Regions from separate parts of the Arsenophonus apicola genome, predicted to be linked through region 3. Evidence: predicted binding sites of a transcription regulator. Region 3 holds the regulator's gene; each other region holds the start of a gene.
The links. The regulator LexA, encoded in region 3, represses DNA repair genes until DNA is damaged. The targets are predictions, from matches to a motif close to TNCTGTATGTACATACAGNA.
Positions count from the first base shown of each region.

Region 1 (7,014 bases), 1.1 Mb from region 3:
AAGTCCAGATTGGCTTGTTACCCATAGTGGTGAATGGCGATATTCATTACCTAAAGTAAAAACAAGACATACTCATGGTACCGGTTGTACATTATCTGCAGCGTTGGCGGCACTGCGCCCTTGTTTTAACAACTGGCATGATACAATTATTGCAGCAAAAAATTATGTGCAAAATTCTTTAATACATGCCAATAGATTAAATGTCGGAAAAGGTGCTGGGCCAGTGCACCATTTTTATACATGGTGGTAATTTTTTATCCAGTAAAATAATTGTTAGTGATACTATAATTTTTATAAATTGAATATTGATTTGATAATTTGTATTTATTTGTTATCTAGTGTATTTATAATAAAATCATTAATTAAAGTAATAATTATTATTGTTAATGGTATTTAATAATAAAAATAATCTATTCCATAAACTTGATTGTAGTTTAAAGTCCTAAATAGATTTCTAATAGGACTTTTGAGTAGAGATTATAAGTTTGATATATTATTTATTGAAAATGCGTTTATCTGTTTGATGCATCAATTGGCTAGTAATTGTGCCAGCAACCATTGAGCCATTAACATTTAATGCAGTTCTTCCCATATCAATAAGTGGTTCAATGGAAATAAGTAACGCCACTAAAGTTATAGGTAACCCCATCGCGGGTAAAACCATTAAAGCAGCAAAAGTTGCTCCTCCACCAACGCCAGCAACTCCGGCAGAACTAATAGTAACAATACCAACAAGAGAAGCGATCCATATAGGATCCAGCGGATTGATTCCAACTGTTGGGGCAACCATTACAGCCAGCATTGCAGGGTAAATACCTGCGCATCCATTTTGACCAATTGTTGTACCGAAGGATGCTGAAAAATTAGCGATTGATTCAGGAATACCCAATTGTTGAGTTTGTGTTTCAACGTTTAATGCAATACTGCCAGCACTAGAACGACTAGTGAATGCGAAAATTAATACTGGAATAACTTTTTTAAAAAATTTTATTGGATTAATGCCAGAGAAAGAGAGAAGTATGCCATGGATGATAAACATTAAGGATAATGCTAAATAAGAAGCAATAACAAAACCACCCAACTTAATAATATCTTGAAGGTTTGAATTAGCAACGACTTTAATCATTAAAGCCATTACTCCATATGGTGTAAGCCGTATAACTAAACGAACCAGCTTCATGATCCAGGATTGAAAAATATCAATAGCTGATAATATTTTTTCACCTTTTTGTGGATCAACTTTGGCTAATTGAAGCGCTGCTATACCTAAAAAGCTAGAAAAAATAACAACGCTAATAATAGATGTTGGATTAGCACCTGCCAGATCAGCAAAAGGATTTTTAGGAATAAAAGATAATATTAAATCAGGTATTGTTAAATCAGAAACCTTGTGAATATAGTTGTTTTCTATAATCTCAAGTTGAATAGCTTCATGACTAGTTTGTACTAAACCTTCTGCAGTTAAGCCAAACCAACATGTAACAACGATCCCAATTAGAGCGGCAATGGCTGTTGTAAAAAGAAGGATACCGATCGTAAAAAAACTGATTTTCCCTAATGAAGATGTTCGATGTAAGCGTGCTATAGCATTAAGTATTGATGCAAATACCAACGGCATGATAACCATTTGAAGTAATTTTACATAACCATTGCCAATAATATTGAACCATGATAATGAATCATGCACTATTTGATTATTCGTACCATATGCTAAATGTAAAACAATCCCAAAAACAGTACCGATAAGAAGACCGACAAAGACTTTTTTTGATAGACTCCATCCATTTGCACTTACTTTGGCCAATAACAGCAATAATATGGTAAAGATAAGTATATTAAGAATTACGGGGAAATTCATACCCACTCTCCAGCTCCGGTTTCTTGTTCTAGGTATAAGATACTTTGTCATTGGTGAAGTAAGATAATGAAAAACTTCCAATGAAACTCTTTTCCCTTATATATTATCAGCAATAAAAATAAATTTGTTATAACTAAATGCAATTATATATTCATAATGTTTTAGGGAGAATGTGATAAAATTAAATCGTTTAGTTCATTAACTACATAAGTAATAACGTTTTTTTTCGTTTCTTGCAATAGCGGTTGTAATGGTAATTGAAAATTCGATGGAATTAATATCGCACAAATAGCTAATAAGATGGCGATAGAATGTTCTGCTCTTTGATTAGAATTATTACCTAGTAAAGGAAAACAGAAGGACATTTTTAATGGCCATAGCAAAGGAATCCCTTTTGCGGTTAACATATCCCCAACTAAATGACTGAAATAACCCAATAAAAATGCTTGAACCAGCGCTTCAGAAAGCCAGTAACTATTGGGAAGTTGAGTTGATAATAACATAATGAGCAACCATGCAAGTAAACTATGGGTAAAACCGCGGTGGCCACATAAACGACAAATTGGAACAGAAATAAAACGAAATAAACGTCCTAGATGAGATGATGGATGGTCTATATCGGGTAGCAGAGCGCCAAGTAATGCACCGGCTAATAAATGAAGCCAATCACCATGTGCAAACTCGGGTGTAATTGCTAGTTTATGCACAAGAATCAATGATGATACTGAAAAAAGCAGATGCCCGGTGGCAGTCATAGCAGATAATATCCAACTGTTTATTTATACAGTTTGCAAAGTATAATAGTTTTGGCTTGGTTTGAGTAGTGTAATCGAAAAAAATATCTTATTTATTAAATAATAAGAGTAATTTTTTGTAAGAAAAATGATAATACACCAGTTTGGCAGTATACTGATGTAGCAAATTACTGCCAATCCATGAAATTTAAACGATATGCTTTGTTGTTAATTCAACCAGGCTAGTGAGCTTGAAGTCAGCTAATGTCCAACGTAGATCCGCGAAGTAATCTTTGTGGGGGACAACAATACTACGCATACGTGCAGCTTTAACAGCAATCATGCCATGGAAAGAGTCTTCAAAAGCCACACAATGGGTTGGTTCAATATCTAGCAATTTTGCTGCTTGTAAGTAAACTTCTGGATGGGGTTTACTATAGGGTAATGGCGTTGCTGATACTACGGTTGAAAAGTAATCGCGTATATTAAACATAGTGAGTACTTTTTCTAATATATGCTTTGGTGAAGCTGAAGCTAAACCAATTTTTAAATTATGATCTTGGCATAGTTGAAGTGCATGTTTAACACCCGGTAATAAAGTTCGTTGTTCTTCTATAAGTTCAAGTACACGTTTAACAATTTTTTGTTCAACCTCTTCTAATGAGGTTCCTTGCCAGGGGGCAACTGAGTACCACAGTTGTATAACTTGATCAATACGTAATCCAAGTGTGTCAGGGAGTTGATTGGCAATTGAGGTATTAACGCCAAGTTTACTAAGAATTTCTTTTTCTGCTTGGCTCCAAAGGGGTTCAGAATTAATTAATAACCCATCCATGTCAAAAATAGCAGCTTTGATAGATAGCTTATGAGACATTAAAAGCACTCCTATTATTCATAATTTGCTGATTAATTCTATCAACTTAAAATAAAGAAATCTTTTAATATAGATAAATGAAGGTTAATTTTGATTAGTGATAAAATAACATTTATATATTTTTGATAATATTTTGTCATTTAGTATAAACATAATATAGAAATTTGAGGAGTATGGATGAATTATCAAACAGCATTTTATATCGCTATTGGAAAGCGTGTTTTAGGGTGGATAGTTTTTTCATTAGCACTGTTGTCTACATTAGTTTCATTAGTTTTGCTAGCAGAAAAGCAAGGTTTGCAGGGGGATGGCTTAAATGCTGTAGCCAATGACTTTATTAAAATTATGGCTCATATCATACGACAAAACACAGCTTTTTTAGACTTTTTTTGGCATCATTCACCAATTCCCAGTACCCATATGGGGTTTTCAACAGCTAATGTCGGTTTTATTTTGCTGTTTTTCTTAGTGTTTGTTGGTCAAGCTTTGAGTGCTTCAGGTAACAGAATGAATCGTCAATTGAAATTTATTAAAGAGAGTATTGAAGATCACCTTATTTTTGAAAGAGCAAAAGGGGTTGAAGTATCAAAAGAAGAGATAGAAGCCAAAATTACTATTCCTCGTCATACTATTTTCCAGCAGTTTTTTATTCTGTATATATTACCGCTTATAATAGGGGGAATACTTTATTTTATGATGAATATCTTGGGCTGGTAGTTTTCTTATATTATAATCAATTGGAAAATAATTTTATTAAACAGTTGCACGAAGATTATTAATCATGACTTATCTAGCAATAAAACTATTATTGCTGGTGTGATTATAGTAATTTAACAAATAATGGCGTTGATATTTTTTGGCGCTTATTACAGTCTATAAGGAAAGCTAAACTACTTTACTAACCAGATTTGACAAAATTCCGTTTAATTAATTTTTAACATCAATTAATTACAATATATAGTCCGCTGCGATTGTTAGATATATTGTTTTTTTAATTTAGCTTTAGTTAAAAGCTTTATGATAGTAAAATATTAATTTCAACAATCAACTATTACTTATTTGCGTTCTGGTTATTTCAATATTAATTTCAATTTCTGAACTCCTACTATTACAGTCTGTAGTTAATAAATAGTCTAATAAAAAATAGGATCATATCCTGTAATAAATAAGATAGTCCTAATTTTTGCTAATTATTTTTTTAATATATTTCTTAAGAGCGTATTGAAATTTTATTGGAAAAAGAACGTTTTTTTATTTTACTAATAAAATTGTAGATTAATGCAAATATAAAATAAATTGCTTGAGTTAATACAATACAAGGCCCAGTTGCTGCATCTATATGAAAACTCAGAATAGTGCCAATTAAAGAGGATGTGGTCGAGGCAATAACGGCAATAATTAGCATTCGATTGAAATTTTGGCATAGTGTAAAAGCGATAATTCCAGGCGAAATAAGCATGGCAATGACCAATATTATTCCTACTGCTTGTAAAGATGCAACAATAGTGAGCGCTAATAAAGAGAGTAATCCATAATGTAAAAGTGTAACGGGTAAACCAATAACCTTTGCCTGATTAGGATCAAAACAATAGAGCATAAAATCTTTGCGTTTTAATAGCATAATCGCGATAGTAAAACCTGAAATCCAAAGTGTTTGTTTAAATTCTGTTGTAGTAATGCCAAGGATATTACCAAAAAGAATATGAGTCAGATGTTGATCTGTGTCAATCCGTGCAAATAGTACTAATCCAAAAGCAAACATACCAGAAAAAACAATCCCCATGACAGTATCTTCTTTTATACGGCTATTTTCTTTTAAATAACCGGTCGCAACTGCACAAAAAATTCCTGACATAAAAGCGCCAATTGATAAAGGAATACCAATAACAAAGGCAATAACGATGCCGGGTAATACAGCATGTGAAATAGCATCACCCATTAAAGACCAACCCTTAAGTATCAAAAAGCAGGACAGAATAGCGCATACTGTTCCGGTTACAAGGGCGGTAATGAGGGCTTTTTGCATAAAAGGAAAAATAAAAGGTGTTATTAATAATTCCATCAGATTATTCATTGTTGCTCACCTCTTGTTCTAACTGTTTGAGGTGTACAATTTCTTGGCGTGCTTTTTGGCGGGAAGCGAATAAACCATATTTAGGCGCAAAAAAGAACGCAAAAAGAAAAATTAGCGTTTGTAAGGTAACAATAATTCCGCCTGTGGCACCATTAATAAAATAACTGATGTAAGCGCCAAGCGCACTAGAGGTAAATCCAATCAATACGGCAATAATAAGTAACCGTTTGAATTGATCCGTGAGTAAATAAGCTGTTGCACCAGGTGTAATCACCATTGCAATGACAAGTATGGCTCCCACTGTTTGTAAAGCAGCAACCGTACATGCGCTTAATAGGGTAAAAAAGATAATTTTTAATTTTAGCGGATTTAGTCCAATAGAGCGGGCATGATTTTCATCAAAAAATACGACAAGTAAATCTTTCCATATAAACATAAGTACAATAAAAGAAATGGCAATAATAATTTCAACTTGTAGTACATCTTCATCTGCAATACCTAAAATATTGCCAAAGATAATGGTTTGTACATTCACTGAAATCGGATTTAATGAAAGGATTAGCAATCCGCTGGCGAAGAATGTGGAAAAAATAAAACCAATTATTGCGTCTTCTTTCAGGCTTGAAATATGGCGTACTAAGGTCATAGAGAGTGCAGCTAGAATACCGGTAAAAAACGCCCCTACAGAATAGGGAAAACCAAGTGCATAGGCGCCTGCCACACCAGGAACAACTGAATGAGAAAGGGCATCGCCCATTAACGACCAGCCCTTTAACATTAGATAAGCAGAAAGAAAAGCACAGACTGCGCCAACAATAGCACTGACCCAAATTGCTTTGACCATGTAGTTATATTCAAAGGGCTGAAGTAATAGATCCAACATGATTTATTTCTCCGGTTGCTTTTTAATAACAGATGTTTGTTCATGGTGGCCATAAAAAACCGCGGCTCTTTCATCATCAGTAATAACAGTCAATGAACGAGGGTCATCGTCATCGTGAAGATCTGCACCAGACAGATTAATATGACGTAGTACACCGCCAAAAGCAAGTTGAAGATTTTTTTGAGTAAACGTTGTTTCGATAGGTCCGCTAGCTAATATAGTTCGATTTACTAAAATAACTTGATCACAAAATTCAGGTACGCTTCCTAAGTTATGAGTAGAAACCAAAATTAAATAGCCATTGCTACGTAATGAACGTAAAAGCTCAATAATCGCATTTTCTGTTTTTACATCGACACCAGTAAAAGGTTCATCAAGGAGTAGTACTTTTCCTTCTTGGGCCAGAGCTCGTGCAAGAAAAACTCTTTTCTTTTGACCACCAGAAAGCTCACCGATTTGGCGTTGTTCTAAACCCGTCAGATCAACACGTGCTATAGCATCAGCAACAATTCGTTTATCTTGCTGGCTTGGAATACGTAAAAATCCCATTTTACTGTAGCGGCCCATCATGACGACATCGGCAACGAGAAC
Region 1 covers NZ_CP084222.1:1,915,429-1,922,442, reverse strand. The annotation lists gene thiD (bifunctional hydroxymethylpyrimidine kinase/phosphomethylpyrimidine kinase) at 1-250, shown strand, start outside; gene LDL57_RS09190 (L-cystine transporter) at 494-1,858, opposite strand; gene LDL57_RS09185 (metal-dependent hydrolase) at 2,020-2,613, opposite strand; gene hxpB (hexitol phosphatase HxpB) at 2,801-3,466, opposite strand; gene LDL57_RS09175 (YniB family protein) at 3,644-4,183, shown strand; gene LDL57_RS09170 (metal ABC transporter permease) at 4,677-5,540, opposite strand; gene LDL57_RS09165 (metal ABC transporter permease) at 5,533-6,423, opposite strand; gene LDL57_RS09160 (manganese/iron ABC transporter ATP-binding protein) at 6,427-7,014, opposite strand, start outside.
Region 1: a site for LexA is predicted at 2,628-2,647, ahead of LDL57_RS09185 (metal-dependent hydrolase). Genes of this name have one in related genera too.

Region 2 (7,014 bases), 860 kb from region 3:
GTATTATTTAATAAAAAATCTCGTTATTAATAGTAATAACGAGGTTATTAATATTATGATTATTTTATATTTTTAAAATATTTAGGCGAATCGACCATAACTTCGTCTGCGCCTAGTTCTTTAGCTAGTTGATAGTCAGCTTCATCTTTTATGCCAAATAAAACGATATGTGCTCCGCCGCTAGCACGAAAACATTTCATTGCTTCATGATCCCAAACTAAATCGGATGATGAACGCGCTTCTCCAAGAGTATATTTTTCGACAACTTCTACTTTACGCCGTAGTTCCAGTCCATACCAGCGCTGAGTATTAATTCTTTTATCAATCAAACAATGATGATTCATAGTAATATTTGCCAGAATATCACGGGTTTCATCACGACTTTCAAAACGTTGGATATGATCAGATAAAGCATTTAAGAAAGCTTCGTTGGTAGAATAAAAGCGAGTACGCCGAAAAGCTTTTTCTTCTTTTAATACTTTTTCAATCGCTTGTGCTTGTTCGTAAGGATCGGCATCGGGAGATTTCAGATCGATATAGAAATCGGTCGCCCGAAACTGTTGCAGTACTTGTTTTAATGTAGGAATGACAATACCTTTATTGCAATAAAGATGGTTATGACGGGAACCAAAACGGTATCCAGCATCCGCTTTCATAAGTTGCTGTGCACGGTAAGAGGAAACCGGGCCGCTTTTATTGGTTAATGTATTTAAATCAGATGGGCGATATAATATGGGCACTTTATCACTGGAAAGTTGCACGGTGATCCATATTTTATCTGCGCCATTTTTCAATGCCTGATCGATAGCATAAATGGTATTTTCTGGCGCATCGGCAGTTCCTCCACGATGGGCAACAATTTTCGGTAAATTTGCTAAGGCAGTCACTGAACAGAGCAAAAGTAGTACGGCGGTGATACTTTTATGCATTATCTTCTCCATAAGTTGTGTGTATGAAAAATATTATCAATTAATTTTATTATTAAAAGCTACCGATTAAATATAAATTAATATAGCAGATTTTTATTATTTTTTATCGTAAATATAAAAATATAACTTAGCTTTATGTTGTTTATAAAATTATTTATTTTTTTAATTATAATATCGAAATTTATTTTCTGGCTAAATAATTTTTTCTATTGTCAGTTAGAATAGTATATATTATTTTAAATTATTTTATCTTTTTAATGATAAGTTGGTGTAATAGAGTTTATTATCTATTAGATAAAATTAGTTATAATATCATCATAAAATAAATTTATTTTATCGTCATATTATATGAGAATACCTTAATTTTTTATATGTTATATTGATGGGAATTTTTTATCCTTCTTGTTTGTAAAAATAATTAAAAATTATAATTAGAAATTATTCTTTAATAAAGTTTGAATAATAAATTACAAAATTTTTTTCTTTCTATATTCTGTCATTTTTAATTTAAATTTATTTTATTTTATTAATAATGAAAATAGCTATCGCTTAATATAAAATAGGATATTATAATTATAATATTTCAAATCGACTTATTGGTTTATAGATAATAGTAAAATAGTATTATTAAATTTTTTAAATTAAGGAATAATATTAACTACTATTATTTAAATTATTTTTTAATTAAAAAGGCTATTAATCATGAAAGTTTATACGTTTAATAACGTGGTAAAGGATCCTTTTTGTCGAGGAAAACAGATTGGTGAATATTGGGCGCCGCAAATAAAACAGACGGTAATGCTTTATTTGGATTTTTTTTCTCGTATTGGTATAACTGGCGATCAGGTGAAAAGAATTGGAGAAAATAGTTTGGCTGCCCTGGAATATTGGTGTCCGGATTTGGTAAGTGAAATTGAAGCAACAGCTATGGGAGCTAATCTTCCGATTTGGTATCTAGCAAGTTTAAATGCACGCACTGAAATTTTATCAACAAAGTCAACATCCTATGCTAGTGAATGCTCTACCGCAATTTATACAGCTCCTGATATTAATATGCCGCAAACCATGCAAACTTGGGATTGGCATGATGTTTTAGCGCCTAATGGGTTGATGATTCAATTACAGAATAGAAAAGGGATGCAATTTAAGCTTTTTACTGAATTTGGTATGTTAGCTAAAATTGGTGTTAACAGTGCTGGATTAGGTTTACATTTTAATATCTTACATCATACAAGTGACAATGATTCTGGTGGTGTGCCTGTACATGCAGTAGCTCGCCGAATATTAGAAGAAGCAACAACCGTAGAAGAGGCTATCGCTTTAGCATGTTCTGCGCAAGTAAGTGCGTCGTCAGTATTAAGTGTATTTTGCCATCAGGCAGCACGATGCCGAGCCGTAAGTATTGAGTTAAGTCCATTTCGGTCAGCGATTGTTTACCCACAACAAAATAATTGGTTACTTCATACTAATCATTTTCTAGCGTCTGAATTGGTTTCGGGGGAAGGTACTACTGATGATACGACTTATAAACGTTATCAACATCTAAAAAGCGTATCTAGTGATATGAAAAATAAAAGCACTATGGCGCGCGCGGCTACAATGTGTGGTCCCGAAGGGGAGCAATCACCAATTTGTTTTCTGCCTAACAGTTCGCAACCGGATACAGAGCGTTGGCAAACTTTATTAACAATAAGTATTAATACTAAAAATGGTATATTAAAATATGCAGCTGGCAATCCTTATCAATTATCTCAAACCGGTTATCTTTCTTTCTAACAAGAAAAATTATTAAATCTAAAAAAAGTAATACGCTATTTTAATCAAGTATTTTATGGCCAAAATCCTATTATTGGATTGAGCTGTTATTGTGATTGAGTTTTTTATTTACGCTTAATAAAATTCTTACTATACTGTTTATTTAAACAGCATTGTCAGGAGCAGGAAGTGGTGCGCAAAATTATCCATATTGATATGGATTGCTTTTATGCAGCCATAGAAATGCGTGACAATCCTTCTTTGCGCACTATTCCGCTAGCGATTGGAGGTAGAGCCGATCGTCGTGGGGTAGTTAGTACAGCCAATTATTTAGCTCGACGTTATGGCGTGCATAGTGCGATGTCTACAGCTTTAGCACTTAAACATTGCCCACAATTGAAAATCATTCCTGGCCGCATGTCCTTATATAAAAAAATATCATGGCAGATACGGCAAATTCTGCTCGATTTTACCCACTTAGTTGAGCCTATTTCTTTAGATGAAGCTTATCTTGATGTGACCAATAGTCCCCATTATCACGGTTCCGCAACATTAATAGCTAATGCAATTAGACAGCGAATTTTTAATGAATTATCGCTTACCGCATCAGCCGGTATCGCACCAGTCAAATTTCTCGCTAAAATTGCTTCTGATATGAATAAACCCAATGGCCAATATGTTATTACGCCTGAGCAAGTGGCCAATTTTATTTATCCATTACCATTAAGAAAAATTCCTGGGGTGGGTAAAGTTACTGCACAACGGTTACAAAAAATGGGGTTGGAAACCTGCGGCGATATACAACAATTTGATTTAATTAGATTAGTGAAAGAATTAGGTAAGTTTGGTCAAGTTTTATGGGATCTTAGCCATGGCGTAGATCAGCGTAGGATTAATAGTGAGCGTTTACGCAAATCAATTGGGGTAGAGCGGACGGTTGCTAAAGATATTTATCAATGGGATGACTGTATGAAAATTATTGAACGACTCTACCCAGAGCTTGAGAGCCGATTAGCAAAAATTAAACCGGAGCTTAGCATTGCCAGTCAAGGGGTTAAGATGAAATTTGCTGATTTTCAATTAACGACTCAAGAGCATAGTTATCCAATTTTAAGTAAAGCTGATCTTATTCAAATAGCGCAACAGATTTGGCAACAAAGGCGAGCGGATCGTGGAGTTAGATTAGTTGGACTGCATGTCACTTTACAAAATCCACAATTAGAAAAGCAGTTAATACTGAATTGGTGAAAAGCAGGCTAAGTTTAGCCTGCAATGAGTGCTAACTTTTCTCAGGTATTGATTTGAGTACGGATGTTAACAACTGCCAATATTTAGCGACACTTTTAATATTGGCGCGTTCGTCGGGTGAATGGGCACCATATATCGTTGGCCCAATGGAGACCATATCCATTTGCGGGTAAGGTTTTTTAAATAGCCCACATTCTAAACCAGCATGGATCACCATGATCTTTGGAGCTTTACCAAATAGTTGCTGATAGGTGTTGCTAACAAGTGCCATGACGGGCGATTGCGGATCGGGTTTCCAGCCAGGATAGCTGCCTTTATGTTTAAATTCTGCCCCGGCAAGCATCGATAATGATGTCAGCATATTAACGACATAATCTTTGCCCGTTTCGATTAATGAGCGAATTAAAAAAGTAATTTCGGCCTTTTTTTCATCCATATCAACAACGCCAGTATTGAGTGAGGTTTCAACAACATCTTTTATTTCGTCGCTCATCCGAATAACCCCATTAGGCGCAGCATTGAGAAAGTGTAATAAACGAGATTGGCAATCCACGGATAGTGCTAATAATTCTGTTGTTGTCTCAGCAAGGGTAATAATTAAGTTTTTTTCAATTGCGGCAAATTCTGATTTTAGTAGTGCTAGATAGTGATTTTTGCTGGTTTCTAAATTAGCCGCTACTGATATTGGCACTGCAACAATCGCTTCACTCTCACGTGGGATCGCATTACGTAAACTACCACCTTGAATATGAATGAGCTTTAATTGTAATTCACTCGCATGGGCTGCGAGAAAACGTGCCAATAGTTTATTGGCATTCGCTAATCCTAAATGAATATCACCACCCGAATGACCACCAGTTAACCCTTTTAGTGTTATTTTGTATACTTTATGATTAGCAGGAATAGCTTCTCTTGCCAATGTAAAGGTGGTAGTAAAATCAACGCCGCCGGCGCAACCCATGTAGATCTCGCCTTCTTGTTCCGAATCGGTATTGATCAGAATATCCGCTTGTAACCAATTTGGCTGTATGCCAAACGCCCCAACCATACCGGTTTCTTCTGTCATGGTGAGTAAAACTTCTAGCGGGCCATGTTTGACATTCTCATCATCCAGTACGGCTAAAGCGGAAGCCATACCGATACCATTATCTGCACCTAATGTGGTACCTTGCGCTTTTACCCACTCATTATCTACGTAGGGACGGATAGGATCCTGCGTAAAATCGTGCTGAATATCACTGTTTTTTTGTGGCACCATATCCAAATGGGCTTGAAGAACAACCGGCAGGAGATTTTCCAAGCCGACAGTTGCCGGTTTGCGAATAAGAATATTACCGACCTTATCGCGTTCAACACTAAGTTTTTTTCTCTCTGCCCATTGCATAATATAAGAAGCAAGTGCTTCCTCATGTCCAGATGGATGAGGAATTGCACAAATTTGTGCAAATATATCCCAAAGCGGCTGTGGTGTAAGTTGTGAAAGCTCAGACACGTTTTATCTCCTATTACTACCGTATTATTAAGATTGCTAATTAATTCTACCGTCTTGGTAAATATTATTTATTTTATTAATCAGAATATCACCTTCTGACATCTATGCCTTTAGTTAATTGTGATAATATTAATTAATTTCTGGTTTTTGTTATGACAAATCACTATAATCTCGCGCAATATTTTTTCCACTAATGTGCTTTGCTAAAATAGTCTCTAGTCGTTAGGATCAGAATTTTATGAGTGAAAAATACATCGTAACATGGGATATGTTGCAAATGCATGCCCGTACTTTGGCACAACGCTTATTACCTGCCAAGCAATGGAAAGGCATTATTGCTGTTAGCCGCGGTGGGCTTGTTCCAAGTGCTATTCTTGCTCGTGAATTAGGTTTACGCCATATCGATACTGTCTGTATTTCAAGCTACGACCATAATAACCAAAGAGAACTCAAAGTTATCAAGCGAGTGGAAGGTGATGGTGAAGGTTATATTGTTGTCGACGATTTGGTCGATACCGGCGGGACAGCACAAGCTATCAGGGATATGTTTCCTAAAGGCTATTTTGTGACTATTTTTGCAAAACCCGCGGGGCGTCCATTAGTTGATAATTATGTTATTGATATACCGCAAAATACCTGGATAGAACAGCCTTGGGATATGGAAAAAGAGGTTTTTATTAAGCCGCTTTGTGAACAATAATAATTGTTTTATTTATTTCGCTTTAATCACTAAATAAAGTATATGATATAGGGGATGCTATTCGCATCCCTTTTTTATTGCTGAAGTTTTTTAACAGAATAAGGTCGATATGAGTGAAAAAAATCTGTCAGAAAAGCTGTTTAAGCCTAAATCAAAATTGAAACAAACTGAGACCTCTGTTCTGGTGACTTATAGTGTACCTAAAACCCACTTATTGAAGCATAGCTCAACATTCGAAGGCACCAGTTATGTTAGCTGGTATCGTATGATTAACCGGCTAATATGGATTTGGCGTGGCAACGATGGGTTGGAGATTGAAGCGGTACTAAGTCGAATTGCGGCAAATAATCGTGTTCGTAGCTGTGAAAATTTACTCGATACCGTAATTGGTTATCAGCCAGGAAATTGGACTTATGAATGGTCACAACAGGCAATGGTTTGGCAGAAAAAAGCGCTTCAATTACCAACCAAAATAGCAGCTAGCCAGGCTTGGTTACGAGCAGCTAATTTATATAGTATTGCCGCTTATCCGCATCTTAAAGGTGATCATCTTGCCGAACAAGCGGTATTATTAGCCAATAAAGCTTATGAAAATGCTGCGCAATTGACCGATTTTAGACTAAAAAAAATTTCTTTCAAAATAGAGGGTGGTAAAAAAGAGGTGATTGGTTTTTTACATTTACCTAATACCAGCCAAGGCCCGTGTCCTACAATTTTAGTTTGCGGCACATTAGATAGTTTGCAACTAGATTATTATCGCCTTTTCAGCCAATATTTAGCGCCGCAGGGGTTTGCTATGTTAACCTTAGATATGCCATCAATTAGCTATTCTATTAAATATATCCTTTCTCAGGATACTAGCGCGCTGCATCAACAGGTACTTAATCAAT
Region 2 covers NZ_CP084222.1:573,045-580,058, reverse strand. The annotation lists gene nqrM ((Na+)-NQR maturation NqrM) at 1-11, shown strand, start outside; gene LDL57_RS02525 (glycerophosphodiester phosphodiesterase family protein) at 60-929, opposite strand; gene LDL57_RS02520 (C45 family autoproteolytic acyltransferase/hydrolase) at 1,632-2,705, shown strand; gene dinB (DNA polymerase IV) at 2,877-3,932, shown strand; gene LDL57_RS02510 (aminoacyl-histidine dipeptidase) at 3,964-5,424, opposite strand; gene gpt (xanthine phosphoribosyltransferase) at 5,663-6,124, shown strand; partial or broken gene frsA (esterase FrsA) at 6,234-7,014, shown strand, end outside.
Region 2: a site for LexA is predicted at 2,838-2,857, ahead of dinB (DNA polymerase IV). Genes of this name have one in related genera too.

Region 3 (7,014 bases):
ATCTCTATTCCAACTTGTTAGGCGCTCGTCTTGCCCTGACACTAATTTTACAAGGTCAAGCAAGTTCAGTATCACAATTTAGTACTGCTATGGCTAAAATATTACCATTAGCACTAAAAGAATTAGGTGCTTACACTAAAAAAGAAACCCAACAAATGTTCGATCAGGAAGATAATCTATGGTGGAATAGCAAAATGCATGTACCTGAAAAATTTCTGTTGCTAAAACGAGACTATGAAACCAGTAGTACACGTATGCCAGTCATGCCACCTAAAAATATCCAACACGGACACAAACTGTCACTTCCTCAGAATTATAAACATTATAATTTATCCCAATTTGCGCAACTACAACTGTGGCCAACAAAATATTCTACTGTGTTACCCGCTAAAAATGGTTACTGGACGCGTGAAGACTTTTCACAAATAGCGAAATTTACTGAAATTCGCGATAATTTAGCGCTAAAGCAGCAATAAAATGATTAATTTATGCTAAAAATAGAGTAGTTCACTAATTAATTAATTAAATTTAACTTTTTTATATATTAAAAAATGCAACTTATTGTAAAATAAAAATAATATTATTTTTCATTAAAAATAACAAATTAAAACTAAAATATAACTAATATATGGCTAATAATGAGTAGCACTTGTTAAATTTATCTGCTAGGATTTGTGCAATTTTTGTTCAACTTGAAACGAGGAGAAGCGCCATGCCCTCTCGAACGATGAGGACTAACGCCGTCTTCGCTTTCTTGATGTTATTGTTATCAACTAGTTTTAGTTATTCATCAACCAGTACGAGTTTGTCTCTAAATGAGTATTATTACAAACCTGTGCAGACAAAAGAACTAACTCGTCTGCCTGATATGCGCAAATACCCATCAGGAGCAGCTCGCAAGAAAGCGTTTTTAAAAGCAATTGTCCCAATAATTGAAAAATACAACTACAAGATCATGAAAGATCGTCAGTGGTTATTATCCAAGCGTTACAATAAAAATTGGAATGCAGCCGATAAACAACGACTAAATCAGATTTGTACCAGTTATAATATACAATGCAGTTCCCCTGCTAGCTTAAACTGGAACAATCTGCTAAGTCGTGTAGATATTATTCCTACCCATTTTGTTGTTACCCAAGCAGCAACAGAATCAGGTTGGGGAGCTTCTGGCTTAGCACAGAAAAATAATAACTTGTTTGGCATGAAATGCGGTCGTAAGTGTACCTATAGCAAAGGTACCATCAAAGGCTATGCGGTATATTCATCTGTCGATGCATCTGTCTATGCATACTTAAAGAATTTGAATACTAATAATGCCTATCAATTATTACGCAATTCACGCGCACAGCAGCGTAGAACTCAGAATTCATTAAATACTAGTGTATTAATTGATCATCTGAAAAACTACTCACAACTTGGAAGAGAATATAATCGTTATTTACAACAGATGTTCTCTAGTAACGAAGAATTAATCACCCAAGTTCAACAGAATATGCCAAAACATATTTGATCGACTTTGCTGTAATAATTACTAAAAATAAAATCCATACATAATAAATGTATGGATTTTATTATTTTTTTAATATAAACACACTGATCCCTAACAGAATAGCATCATTTAAAATTCGGTTTATTCGCTAGCATCAAAGAAAAACAAAAAATAGCATCCCTATAATCGCACCAACTGTCCCTAGAATGGTTTCCATTAAAGTCCAAGTTTTTAATGTTTGGCCCTCGCTAGCACCAGTAAATTTACTAAATAACCAAAACCCAGAGTCATTTACGTGGCTTAGTACAATTGATCCGCCAGAAATACAAACTGCCAAAGCAGCTAATTGAGCGCCAGAATAACCTAACTCACTGATAACCGGCAATATAAGCCCAATAGTTGTTAAACAAGCTACCGTCGCTGAGCCTTGAATAATACGTACAGCAGCCGCTAAGACAAAACAAGCCAATGCGATTGGTAAACCAGTATTCATTAACGCATTACCTAATACTGGCCCAACACCTGAATTTACTAAAACTTGCTTAAAAACGCCTCCAGCGCCTGTTATGAGTAAAATAATTCCTGCCGGTTGGATCGCTGCGGAGCAGATTTCCATCACTTTTTCTCTATTCATACCATAGCGAAACCCTAAACCATAGATAGCAAATAGACAAGCTAACAGCAATGCTATAAATGGGTGGCCAATAAACTCTAACCATTGCTCTGCAACAGAATCTTTTACCAAAAAATAATTACTTAATGTTTTCAATCCTACCAACGCTAAAGGAAATAGTACGATTAATAAGCTGAATGTAAAACTTGGCATTTTTCCTTTTTTGCTCTTATTACCTTGATAATTTTCAGGTAACGCAATAAAAACATGTTGGCTAATAAAATTACCAAATAATGGGCCAGCGATAAGCATTGCAGGGATCGCTGCACATATGCCAATTAAAATCATCCAACCAAAATCAGCATTCATCTGAGATGCAACCAACATTGGCGTTGGGCCCGGAAGTAAAAATGCAGCAGCAGCAGCTACTCCAGCAAAGAGCGGGATAGCTGTTTTAACAACATTCCCGCCTAAACGGTTAGTAATGGTAAAAACAATACCAATTAATAATACTATGGCGACATCAAAAAAAAGTGGCAATGCACAAATTAATCCTGTAATACCTATAGCTAAATTAGTCCGCTTTTCACCAAAACAAGTTATTAATTTTATCGCAATTTGCTCTAATGCGCCCGTTTCATGGAGTATTCGTCCAAACATGGTTCCCAATGCCACAACAATTGCTAAGAATCCTAATGTTCCTGCCATACCTTCTTGCATTGTTTCTATAATTTTTTTAACCGGCATGCCAGAAAACAGTCCCGCTAAAATAGAAACTACCATCAATGCAATGAAAGCGTGTAATCTTGCATACATAACCAGAAACAACAATAAAAAGACTGCACCTGCTGCAGTCAAGGTCAATATCAGCATATTGAATGTTTCAGGAATAGGCGTGTTCATCTATTTTCCTTAGTAATAATTTCATCAATTAATTTTACTGTATTATCAATAACCTCAATTAATGGTGGCTTAATATCGATGACATACACATCTTTTTCATCATTACTGGGTACTTCCAAAGTGTCAAACTGCGAGACCAACATATTTGGTTTGAAAAAATGATTTTTACGCTTTTTTAATCGGCCTTCTATTAACTTAAAGTCTCCTTCAAGATAAAGGAATGACAGATGTTGATTTCCATCTCTTAAAATATCTCGATATTTTTTTTTCAAAGCGGAACAAACAATTAAAGAAACACTATTTGTTCTTTGCATAGCAAAAATAGCATCATTCAATGCTTTAAGCCAAGGCAGTCGATCAGAATCATTCAAAGCATGGCCAGCCGACATCTTTTCAATATTGGCACGTGGATGCAAAAAATCACCATCTAAAAACGCAGCTCCTGTTTTCTGAGCGATCCCACTCGCAACTGCAGATTTACCACTACCAGATACCCCCATCAGTATAAAAACATGGTGTATTTTTTTGGTATCACTCATTAAAAACTCCGTTAAAAATCAGGCAATATATAAAATCTTACTGATAATTATCAGTTATAAAAAAATAATATAATAGATTTGTGATAGGAATCTCAGTAAAGAGGCGGATCTGAGCACAAGTAAAACTCGTTATCGGTTTTATAGCTCTTAATATAACCAGCAATAATTAATATTAGTTCCGTTAGCTCGTTGAAATTAATCATTTTAATTACGATTGACTATATGTGCTATTTTCCAATTTAGTATCTATTTATAACAATAGAAAATAAAAAAACATTATTAGAAAATAGTAAAAGATATTATTTATTTTAGAACTATGGTAGATATCAAAAAGTATAAATATGATAATATCATTATTATAATGATCTTCACCTTAGGATAATTCATGACAAAGCAAGATCAGGAAAAAATACTGTCCCAAGCTAAGAAAATATGCCAAGCGCGTAACGTACGTTTAACGCCACAAAGAGAAGAGGTATTGCGCCTTGTAGCAGCTCAACCTTGTGCTATTAGTGCTTATGATTTGCTTGACCTACTTAGAATTTCTGAACCTCAAGCTAAACCACCAACCATATATCGTGGCCTAGAATTTCTCTTAGAACAAGGATTTATTCACAAAATAGAATCAACAAATAGTTATGTTATTTGTCATCATTTTGAGGATCCTAAACATACTTCAGTTATGTTAATTTGTGACAGTTGCGGCAGTGTCGCCGAAAGTAATGGTCAAACAGTAGAAACCGCTATTATAAAATTAGCCAAACAGACTGGTTTTCAGTTATCTCATACCGTTGTTGAAAGCCATGGACTATGCTCGCCTTGCTACAAAATCGAGAAAAAATCCTGTTAAAACTATGCATTATTAAGGTTAAATAGAGATACAAAGGCCAGGCGTATGAACAATCGGCCTTTATTAAAAAATCAATAAAAATTTAAAATATCTTACTTAATACTTATTAGTTATAAATCAAACAAACTAGAAAATAATAATATTTTTTTCAATAAATTAAACTGAATTAACTTAAAAAATTAATTAGATATAAAATGACTAAAAATTTGACTAAAATGAATCACTACTACGAATAATACCAACAGCGAGTCCTTCAATAGTTAAGTTTTGTGTCCGCAAATCCACAATAATTGGCTCAAATTCAGGATTTTCAGCAATTAATTCAACTTTACTACCCGCTTGCTTGAAACGTTTAACCGTCACTTCATCATCAATACGTGCAACAACAATTTGCCCATTATGTACCTGTTGTGTTTTGTGTACAGCAAGTAAATCACCATCCATAATTCCGATATTTTTCATGGACATACCATTAACACGCAATAAAAAATCAGCACTAGGTCTAAAAATAGTAGCATCAATCCGATAATGGCTTTCGATATGTTCTTGGGCAAGTAATGGTTCTCCTGCCGCCACCCGACCAATAAGTGGTAACCATTCATCCTCATTTTCTTCTTGTAGTAGCCGGATACCGCGAGAAGCACCGGAAACAATTTCGATCACGCCTTTACGTGCCAAAGCCTTTAAATGTTCCTCTGCTGCATTTGGTGAACGAAAACCTAAACTTGTTGCAATTTCAGCGCGTGTGGGAGGCATACCCGTTTGCGAAATGTGTTCACGCACCAGATCATAGACCTGCTGCTGCCTCAACGTTAATTCTTTCATTTCGCCCCCTATTTATTTGCATTCGCACATTGTCACTGTAAGTATATACAGTTATATCAAGATTTTAAACTGAAAAATGTGTAAAACCCTATTTTTTATAACTAGCTCACGAAATAATGATTACTGATCACAATTGCCCAAATAAAAATAGCTAACCAAATTGAAATAAAAACAGCCGCTGAGCCCATATCTTTTGCCTTACCAGAAAGTTCATGTAATTCTGTACCAATTCTATCAACCACTGCTTCAATCGCACTATTTAATAATTCAACAATAGCTATTAATACCACTGAACTTATAAGTAGTAACCGTTCAATCCATTGTACATCAAGGAAAAAAGCCACACTGATGGCAATAATCACCATAATTGCTTCTTGTCTAAAAGCGGCTTCACTCTTCCAAGTTGACCTTAATCCTTTGAGCGAATAACCGGTTGCTTTAATAATTCGGGTTAGTCCCGTTGTTTGATTTGCCATAAAATTTACTCTCTAGATATAGTTCTATATGGGATTTAGTATAATTATTATCTTTTAAACAGATATTAATTACTATTTCTGATATGCTTGGGTAGGATTCAAATAAGAGGCTATCGCTCATCTATGTCATTTTGGCGTAAAATTTACTACAATCTATTAGATTTACCAATGAAATTATTGGTAAAAAGTAAACTCATACCAGCAGATCCAATTAAAGAATTGCATCTTGATACGACACGTCCTTTTCTATATGTATTACCTTATCATTCTAAAACAGACTTATTGACGTTACGTCAACAATGTTGTTCTATTGGTTTACCTGATCCACTTGATCCGATTGAAATAGACGAAATTAAATTACCTGCCTATGTCTTTATCGATGATGGCCCGCGTGTCTTTCGTTATTATTCGCCAAATCCACGTAAAGATTCCGTAAAAACGTTTACGGCTTATCTTGATCTTCATTGCCATAATCCCGAACTAAACATTCAGATGCTACCCGTATCAGTGATGTTCGGTCGAGCACCTGGTCGAGAAGGCCACTCACCAGCGCCTCCGTTACGTTTACTTAATGGTATTCAAAAATTCTTTGCCGTTATCCGGTTAGGACGTGACAGTTTTGTTCGTTTTTCACCCACTGTCTCTTTGCGCCAAATGGCTGGCGAATATGGTACTGATAAAATTATTGCCAACAAACTTGCTCGAGTCGCCCGCATTCACTATTCACGGCAACGATTGGCAGCAGTTGGCCCCAAACTTCCTGTACGCCACGATCTATTCAATAAGCTGTTAACTTCAAAAGCAATTGAAAAAGCAGTTGAAGATGAGGCTAAAGCAAAAAAAATCTCACTAGATAAGGCAAAACATAATGCGATTGCCATGATGGAAGAAATTGCCGCTAATTTTTCCTATGAAGCGATCCGTATTACTGACCGCGTACTTAGTTGGACATGGAATCGACTTTATCAAGGAATTAATGTGCAACATGCCGAACGTGTACGCCAATTAGCGCAAGATGGCCATGAAATTGTCTATATTCCTTCTCATCGTAGTCACATGGATTATCTATTGCTCTCTTACGTACTTTATCATCAAGGCTTAGTTCCTCCTCATATCGCCGCTGGTATCAATCTTAATTTTTGGCCTGCTGGCCCAATTTTTCGTCACTTAGGTGCTTTTTTCATTCGCCGCTCCTTCAAGGGCAATAAACTTTACTCCACCATATTTCGTGAGTATCTCAGTGAACTGTTTGCTCGTGGTTATTCAATTGAATATTTTGTCGAAGGCGGCCGCTCTCGAACAGGCCGACTACTGGAACC
Region 3 covers NZ_CP084222.1:3,014,630-3,021,643, forward strand. The annotation lists gene LDL57_RS14260 (DUF4056 domain-containing protein) at 1-476, shown strand, start outside; gene LDL57_RS14265 (protein bax) at 713-1,510, shown strand; gene gntU (gluconate transporter) at 1,644-3,005, opposite strand; gene gntK (gluconokinase) at 3,002-3,544, opposite strand; gene zur (zinc uptake transcriptional repressor Zur) at 3,930-4,394, shown strand; gene lexA (transcriptional repressor LexA) at 4,605-5,219, opposite strand; gene LDL57_RS14290 (diacylglycerol kinase) at 5,321-5,695, opposite strand; gene plsB (glycerol-3-phosphate 1-O-acyltransferase PlsB) at 5,819-7,014, shown strand, end outside.